Regions from separate parts of the Enterocloster bolteae genome, predicted to be linked through region 4. Evidence: predicted binding sites of a transcription regulator. Region 4 holds the regulator's gene; each other region holds the start of a gene.
The links. The regulator HrcA, encoded in region 4, represses chaperone genes, less so after heat shock. The targets are predictions, from matches to a motif close to TGTTAGCACTCNNNNNNNNNGAGTGCTAACA.
Positions count from the first base shown of each region.

Region 1: the regulator HrcA is predicted to act here: its motif matches at 1,140-1,170, upstream of clpB (ATP-dependent chaperone ClpB).
Region 2: the regulator HrcA is predicted to act here: its motif matches at 1,303-1,333, upstream of CGC65_RS07225 (co-chaperone GroES).
Region 3: the regulator HrcA is predicted to act here: its motif matches at 992-1,022, upstream of CGC65_RS19485 (Hsp20/alpha crystallin family protein).

Region 1 is NZ_CP022464.2:6,135,714-6,137,919, reverse strand. Features, by position in the region: gene CGC65_RS28520 (purine-nucleoside phosphorylase) at 1-97, shown strand, start outside; gene CGC65_RS28515 (hypothetical protein) at 241-1,074, shown strand; gene clpB (ATP-dependent chaperone ClpB) at 1,291-2,206, shown strand, end outside.
Region 2 is NZ_CP022464.2:1,539,448-1,541,653, reverse strand. Features, by position in the region: gene groL (chaperonin GroEL) at 1-879, opposite strand, end outside; gene CGC65_RS07225 (co-chaperone GroES) at 923-1,207, opposite strand; gene CGC65_RS07220 (hypothetical protein) at 1,437-2,081, shown strand.
Region 3 is NZ_CP022464.2:4,194,360-4,196,565, forward strand. Features, by position in the region: gene CGC65_RS19480 (serpin family protein) at 1-817, opposite strand, end outside; gene CGC65_RS19485 (Hsp20/alpha crystallin family protein) at 1,090-1,533, shown strand; gene CGC65_RS19490 (amidohydrolase) at 1,648-2,206, opposite strand, start outside.
Region 4 is NZ_CP022464.2:3,789,267-3,791,472, reverse strand. Features, by position in the region: gene CGC65_RS17750 (3D domain-containing protein) at 16-585, opposite strand; gene hrcA (heat-inducible transcriptional repressor HrcA) at 962-2,014, shown strand; gene grpE (nucleotide exchange factor GrpE) at 2,033-2,206, shown strand, end outside.

The DNA.
Region 1 (2,206 bases), 2.3 Mb from region 4:
TCTGTCCCACAAGGAGGTCCAGGAGGCGTCGGATAAAATGGCCCCTCTCTTCAAAAAACTGGTATCAGAGTCCATCAGAAAACTGGGGAGTATTTAAACTTTTATGAAAAATTAAAGAAAAAGACATAGTAAAATAGTGTTTTTCGTAGTAATATGTAACGTGGACAAAGGCAGGGGGAATATGCTGCCCGTCCTGGCATAGTATATGACATATCATGATTTAGAAAAGAGGAGATTATTATGAAGAGACACTATTTGGCAGTTGCAGTCCTGGCACTTGCATTGGGGATGACAGCTTGTTCTTCCGGCAATAAAGAAACTACAGCGGCCCCAACTACTACAGCATCCCAGACTGAGACAGAGAAAGCGGCAGAAGCAGAAGACGATATGGAACTGGAATACTTCTATGGTTTTGTGGGAGAGGTAGCTGATAAGGTGGTTACCGTTAAGGACGACGAAGGCAAAGAAGTGAAGTTTGATGTATCTGAGGCTAAGATTGAAGGCGCAGATGCCATTGGAGAAGGTGATGAGGTAGAGGTTGCCTACGCAGGTGAGCTTTCCGCAGACACCACCAAGGCAAAATCAGTGGATATCGTTACATCTGCAGCAGCAGAGGCAGCGGAAGAGGCAGCCGCTGAGGAGGATGACATTGTCACAGGAACCGTAGAGAAAGCAGACGACAATACCCTGACCCTGACCACGGACGAGGGTACATATACCTTTAACACCAAGATTGCACAGAAGGTATCCAAGGACGGCATCAAGTCCGGAGTACAGGCAGATGTGACCTACTACGGGGACCTGGAAGACGAGACCGACAAACCGGTGGCCACCAAAATTGTGACCGAGGATGCCATGGACTCAGAAGACGCTAAGATCAATACTCTTTCCGGCAAGGTGGCAGAAGTTGGGGCGGATTATGTGGTCATCGACACAGCGGACCCGGAGAATACCCTGTTTACCTTCCTGGGAAAAGAAGGAATGTTTGACAAACTGAAGGTAGGGGATACCGCAACTGTTATCTACGAGGGGACCCTTACAAACAAGACAATTACAGCTACCGGCGTGAAGTAGAGAAGATGCAGCTGGCCGCGGCACAGACAGATAAGGACTGTGCCGCGGCATTTTTTATTTAAAATAATTAGCACTCGACCCTTGACAGTGCTAACAACATGTGTTATAGTACGACTAGAACAAAGATGACAAAGCACAATTCCGTAGGCCGCTGCTTCCGGAGGATACACACAGGCATTCTGGTCAGAGGCGGCAGAGAAGAAAGGGGAATGGGCAATGAATATTAATAAATTTACTCAGAAGTCAATGGAAGCAGTTCAGAACTGTGAGAAGCTGGCATATGAATACGGAAACCAGCAGATTGATGAGCAGCACCTTCTGTACAGCCTGCTGACCCTGGAGGACAGCCTGATTCTTAAGCTGATTACCAAGATGGGAATACAGGGAGATATGTTTTCCAATGAGGCAAAGCAGGCAGTGGAGCGTCTGCCCAAGGTAAGCGGCAGCGGCCAGCTTTACATCAGCAGTGATTTGAATAAGGTGCTCATAAGCGGAGAGGACGAGGCAAAGGCCATGGGTGATGAATATGTATCCGTGGAGCACTTGTTCCTGTCTCTTTTAAAGCATCCCAATAAGGAAATCAAGGCGTTATTCAAGTTATATAATATAACCCGTGAGACATTTCTTCAGGCACTGTCCACAGTAAGGGGCAACCAGAGGGTGGTCAGCGATAATCCTGAGGCCACCTATGATACATTAGCCAAATACGGATATGACCTGGTGGAGCGGGCCAGGGACCAGAAGCTGGACCCGGTTATCGGCCGTGACAGCGAGATTCGTAATGTTATCCGTATCCTCTCCCGTAAGACGAAGAACAACCCGGTGCTTATCGGTGAGCCCGGCGTGGGCAAGACAGCCGTGGTGGAAGGTCTGGCCCAGAGAATCGTGCGGGGGGATGTCCCGGACGGACTGAAGGATAAGAAGCTCTTTGCCCTGGACATGGGAGCCCTGGTGGCGGGAGCCAAGTACAGGGGTGAATTTGAGGAACGGCTGAAGGCTGTGCTGGAAGAGGTAAAAAAGAGCGACGGGCAGATTATTTTGTTTATTGATGAGCTGCATACCATTGTGGGGGCAGGAAAGACAGAGGGGTCAATGGACGCGGGCAATATGCTAAAGCCCATGCTGGCCAGAG
Region 2 (2,206 bases), 2.2 Mb from region 4:
CAGGATAGCGATATCCTGCAGCATCTCTTTCCTTCTGTCGCCGTAGCCGGGAGCCTTCACAGCCACTACGTTGAATGTGCCTCTCAGCTTGTTTACAATCAGGGTGGTCAGTGCTTCGCCTTCCACATCCTCAGCGATGATGAGAAGTCTTGCGCCCATCTTAACAACCTGCTCCAGCAGAGGAAGCAGATCCTGGATGTTGGAGATCTTCTTATCGGTGATCAGCACGTATGGATCGTCTAAGTTAGCTTCCATCTTATCCATATCTGTGCACATATAAGCGGACAGGTAACCTCTGTCAAACTGCATACCTTCAACCAGGTCAAGCTCTGTCTTCATTGTCTTGGATTCTTCAATGGTGATGACGCCGTCCTTGGAAACCTTCTCCATAGCGTCTGCTACCATGGTTCCCACTTCATCATCGGAAGCAGAGATGGCAGCTACCCTTGCAATCTGCTCTTTGCCGTTGATCGGCTTGCTCATCTTCTTGATAGCTTCCACAGCTGCATCTGTAGCCTTCTTCATACCTTTTCTCAGAACGATTGGGTTTGCGCCTGCTGCCAGATTCTTCATGCCTTCGTTTACCATGGCCTGAGCCAGAACAGTTGCTGTGGTGGTACCGTCTCCGGCCACATCGTTGGTCTTGGAAGCAACTTCCTTGATCAGCTGTGCGCCCATGTTCTCATATGGATCCTGCAGCTCGATTTCCTTTGCAATGGTAACACCGTCGTTTGTAATTAACGGAGCGCCGAAGGACTTATCCAGGACAACGTTGCGTCCCTTCGGTCCAAGGGTCACACGTACAGTATCTGCTAACTGGTTAACGCCTGCTTCCAGTGCCTTGCGGGCTTCTACGCCATATTTAATCTGCTTTGCCATCTTTCATCAACCTCCAATATTCTATGTTCTACTGTTTTATTTATTATTCAACAACTGCCAGGATATCGTTCTGCTTTACGATAACGTACTTCTCATCCTCAATCTCTACTTCTGTTCCTGAGTACTTGGAGTAGATTACCTTGTCGCCGGCCTTAACCTGCATGGTTACTTCCTTGCCGTCAATAACTCCGCCTGGTCCCACTGCAATGACCTCTGCCTGCTGCGGCTTCTCTTTGGCTGCCCCCGGAAGGACAATGCCGGACTTCGTTGTCTCTTCTGCAACTAACTGCTTTAACACTACCTTGTCAAACAATGGTACTAACTTCATAATTGAATTCCTCCTTGCTCGATATTCTGATTTTTCTTTCTTGATTTTTTTCCTTACTACTTTCTTTTGCTCACATGATATGTTATATCACCAGTTATTAGCACTGTCAAGAGTTGAGTGCTAATTTCTTTTAATTTTATTGTTTTTTTACAATTTGCTGTTTCTTTTTTTTTCCATTCGTATTACAATAATAACAATAAGGCATAATATGACCCATAGGGGAGCTTTTATGCATCACCATTACAAGAAAGGGGTTTTTGGCATGGCAAAGAAAGGTTGGGGTAAATTCGTGGCATTTGCAGCAGTAACCGGTGCTGTAGCTGCCGGCGTTTCCTACGTACTTCAGTATAAGACATACCACAGGGAGCTGGAAAAGGATTTCCGGGAATTCGAGGATGGCGACGAGGACGGGACAGATCGCACCATTGATACACGCAGCCTGGACCGCAATTACATCTCTCTTTCCTCCAGCAAGGACGAATTCAAGGTGGCTGCCAAAGATATGGCCCAGGCAACGAAGAATGTCCTTAAGGATGCCGGAAGCCTGCTGTCGGACACGGCCCATGAGGCGGTTTCCGCTGCCGTGGACACGGCTCAGATTGCTCTGCAGACCGTGAAGACAAAGAAAGCGGATTTCATGGATGAGCACTCCAGGGATAAGGATGATGATTCTGATTTGTTTGAAGATGAGGGCTTTCTGGACGACGACTATGTGGACGAGGACGACCTCTATGATTACCGCCGCATGGACGGCAGCTCCTCCTATGATTCAGGAGATCTTACGGAAGATGATTACGACGACAGCAGCGAGGAGCCTGAGAAATCGGAAGCAGGCCGCTCTACCGCTATCATTGAGGAAGATACACTGGAATAACACAGCGGTTTAGGACCATGTAAATGAACCAAAACAGTATAAAACAGAAAAACTCCGGGAGCATGACAGTTCATGTTCCCGAAGTTTTTTGGCACTTTATTCTGTATTTCATTTATCCGTTTACT
Region 3 (2,206 bases), 410 kb from region 4:
CCCTCCCCAATGTATTTTCAAGATAGACTGCTTCTGTGGAATACATGAACTCCGCGGACTGGTGTTCCCCGTTTTCCGCGTTAAATGTTCCTTTATGTATCTGGTTCTTTTTATAGATATCCCGCCATTCCCCGTCAAAGGACAGCGCATTGACCAAATACATAACCGCGTCCCGGGGCGGCGCCTCTTCCAGCAGTTTCTGAATCATGCCGTTGGTTTCCTTCTTTACCCAGCTGTTGATGTCATCCCTTGTGCCCGCGTCAAAGGGAGCCTCAAATATAGATGCATCGTAATAATTCCGGCTGGTTTTAAGAAAATCCTCATTTATAGCCAGGCTGTCCCTGTCCCTGAACCATATGGAATTCGCTATGTTGACCTGGCAGGCCTCGCTGTTGGGCATATAATCTGTGTATGCCTTCAGATAATCATTCAGGACAGCCGTATCCGTATGCATCATCTGTTCCATCTGCGCCCGCGTGTTGCCCTCCGCTCCATTTGCAGTCATTCCCAGGGCGGAGACAATGGAAAGAGGCGAAATCAGGCAATTGCCATGGGACAGGTTTTCACTCAGAAGTTCCAGAGAAAATTCTGTAAGTTCCTTCCGTGGATTTACAGATTCATAGGATGGCTCCATCATATCCACTGTCTCCACTTCTTCCTTGGGTATATTCCGGGTAAGATCCTGGGTGCCCTTATGAAGGCCATTTAAAGCACACCCGGATGTGAGCGCAGATAAAAATATGGCTGTCAGAAGCAGCCCAGCTCCCAGATACTTCCTTTTCCTTTTCGTTATCATTTGCATCAAATGTTTCATCATATTCCCCTCCCTGCCGCAGATATGCGGAAACCTTATGATTACTTTACCATATCCTTCCACGTTTTACTTTAATCCCTGCTTACGGTTCTATGTTTTTTCTCTGAAGGCCGCAGGATATGCTGCGTACAGGCTGCAAATGCTCTCTTAATATACTTCATACTTTTTTTATAATTTTATTAGCACTCACCTCTTGACAGTGCTAACAATCGTGCTATAATACAAGCATAAAGCAAATGAAACCAAACAGTTCTATGAGCGAGGAGGATATAACGATGATGTTAATACCAAGAAGAAACTACGGACTTAATTTATTTGATGACTTTTTCAATGACCCATTCTTTACCAGCGCCTCCGAAAAGGGTGAGGAGGCCAAGAAGCTTCCGGTGATGCGTACCGACATCATGGAGAAGGATGGAAACTATATTTTAGAGATTGAACTTCCCGGATTCAAGAAAGAGGATATCAGGGCAGAGCTTAAGGACGGATATCTGACTGTCAGCGCTGATATAACCAAGTCCAGCGAGGGCAAGGATGACAAGGGCACCCTGATTCACAAGGAGCGCTATACCAGTTCATGTAAGAGAACCTTCTTTGTAGGCGAGCAGATTCGCCAGGAAGATATCAAGGCTGGTTTTGAAAACGGCATACTGAGGCTTCAGGTGCCAAAGGATGCGCCCAAGGTGGAGGAAACACCCAAGTATATTGATATTCTGTAATCATCATTGAATGCCCAACTCCTTTTATATATATTATCCCTAATAACGGACACAGCCGTGAATCCCCCATCCCGGCTGTGTCCTTTTTAGTTCTTTTATATTCTTTCTTTCATCCTATGCTTTCCACAAAAGCCGGTCCTCCTTGATGGTTGCCAGCACCCTGATATTTCGTATCTCATCTGCCCCTGTTTCCAGAGGATTCTGTTCCAGCACCACAAAATCCGCCTTTTTCCCGGGCGTGACGGTTCCCTTCTCATTTTCTTCAAAATACTGGTATGCCCCGTTGACCGTCACTGCCTTAAGCGCATCCCGCACCGGAATGCGCTCCTCCGGTCCCAGCACCTTACCCTCCCTGGAACGCCGGTTTACGGCGCACCACAGAGTCTCCATCATGTCCGGCATAATAACCGGGCTGTCCTGGTGCAGGGTGAAACAGATGCCCTCCTTCAGGGCCGATGCAGCCGGGCTGATGCGTCCCGCCCGCTCCTGACCAAAATTGCGGACGTGGATGTCCCCCCAGTGGTATACATGGGCCAGGAAAAAGGAGGGAATGATTTCCAGTCTCTTTACCCGTTCCAGCTGATCCAGCCCCAGAAGCTGGGCATGAATCATTACCGGACGGATATCGCCCCTGTAAAAACCAGGCTTCCTGCTGTTCCCGCTCCCCAGTTCC
Region 4 (2,206 bases):
TCCTTACATCATGCATCAATCCTGCACTAAAAATACCTCTGCAGTGTATGTACCTTTGGCCAGGGCCTCCTCATGGGAGCCGTAGAAAATATCGAGAATATTACCGTTTACAGAAGAACCTTTGTCCTCCACCGTGTAGACAGTACCGTCAACTTTCAGCCTGGTGCCAAGGGGAAAATAATCTAAATCAGCGGAAATAGTGTGGTTTGGAGTGGGAACCGTACCTGAAAAGGTAAGATTATGACCGCCGGAGCACTGTTCGCAGCCACAGTATCCTGTAATGGTAAAGCGTCCAAGTGATGTCTCCTTGGGGGCCGGAGCTTCCTCCTTCTCCTCCTTTTGGGCGCCTGGTCCCTGGGCTATGTATTCTTCTTCATTCATTACAGCGGCTCTGCGGCCTTTGGATTCCCGGGAAGCGGAAGTTTCCTGGATTTCCTGGGACGAGTCCTCAGACGTATCTGATGCACCGGCCTCCACTACGGTCACATCCATTCCCACAGGCTCGTCCGCAAATGCCGGAAAAGCCACCGTGAGGCTGAATGCAGCCATGGCTGCGGCCAGAAGGGTTTTCTTAAAGTAATGCATACAACGACCTCGCAATCTTATCATATTGTTATGGTTTTATATGGCTTATAAAGTTGTACCTTCATTATATTACAAAAATGTTACTTGTCAAGTTAAAATAATTAAGCAAGTGTTACAAGAGTATAAAAAGTGGAGAGAAAAAGCCTTGAATTTGGAGTGTTTATGTAAAAAGTGGAGGATGAATTCCAATATTTAGTTGATACTGAGAGGGAAATGGCACATGATGTGCCGGCAGGAAACGGGAGGCCTTAAATAATATGAAAAGAATTTGGATTTATCTCTTGACAAATGACTCCAGAAGGAATATATTATGGAATGTAGATGTTAGCACTCCCGAACGTTGAGTGCTAATAATAAAAGAAAGGAAGGTGAGCAGATGCCATTGGATGCACTCCTGGACGACAGGAAGGTGACTATATTAAAGGCCATCATCAAGACATACCTGGAAACCGGAGAGCCGGTGGGCTCCAGGACCATTTCCAAGTATTCAGACCTTAAGCTCAGCTCTGCCACCATCCGAAATGAGATGTCAGACCTGGAAGAGATGGGGTATATCGTTCAGCCCCATACCTCAGCGGGACGTATTCCTTCCGACAAAGGGTACCGGTTCTACGTGGACCAGATTATGCTGGATAAGGAGAGCGAGGTAACCGAGTTCAAGGAGATGATGGTCCAAAAGGTTGATAAGCTGGAACTGGTCCTAAAGAAGATGGCTCAGGTGCTGGCAGCTAATACCAACTATGCGACCATGATCAGCGGCCCCAGTTATCACAAGACAAAGCTTAAGTTCATCCAGCTTTCCAAGATGGAGAAGCATAAGCTTCTGGTGGTTGTGGTGGTGGAAGGCAATATCATTAAGAACACCATGATTGATATTGAGGATAATCTCAGCGACGAGGAGCTCCTTAACCTGAACATCCTGCTTAACAGCAGCCTGAACGGGCTGACCATAGAGGATATCAATCTGGATGTTATCAGCAAGCTAAAGGGCGATGCAGGCATCCACAGCCAGGTGGTGGATCTGGTACTTAACGAGGTGGCGGAGGCCATCAAGGCAGGGGAAGAGGACCTGCAGATTTATACCAGCGGAGCTACCAACATTTTCAAGTACCCTGAGCTTTCGGACGGCGACAAGGCCAGCCGGCTCATTGATACACTGGAACATAAAGAAGTGCTGCAGGAATTTGTGGCGGAAGTCAATTCCGGTACAGAGGAAGAAGCAGGCATTCAGGTTTATATCGGTGATGAGAGCCCGGTGCAGTCCATGAAGGACTGCAGTGTGGTCACTGCCAATTATGATTTGGGAGGAGGCCTTCGGGGAACCATCGGTATTATAGGGCCCAAGCGAATGGATTATGAAAAGGTTCTTGGGACTCTGCGCAATCTGATGAATCAGCTGGATACAGCATTTAAAAAAGATGAAAGGTGATAAGCTGTGAGTGAAGATATGAAAGACGAAGCGTTAAAAAAGGAAGACGAGGCCCTGAATACAGAGCAGGAAGCGGGAACAGAACAGACTTCTGAGGCCGGATCCGGGGAGGCAGGGAATACAGAGGCTGCCGCTGAGACCGGAGAGACGGCAGAAGATGTGCCGGAAGGCGCAGAGGAAGATACAGAGCAG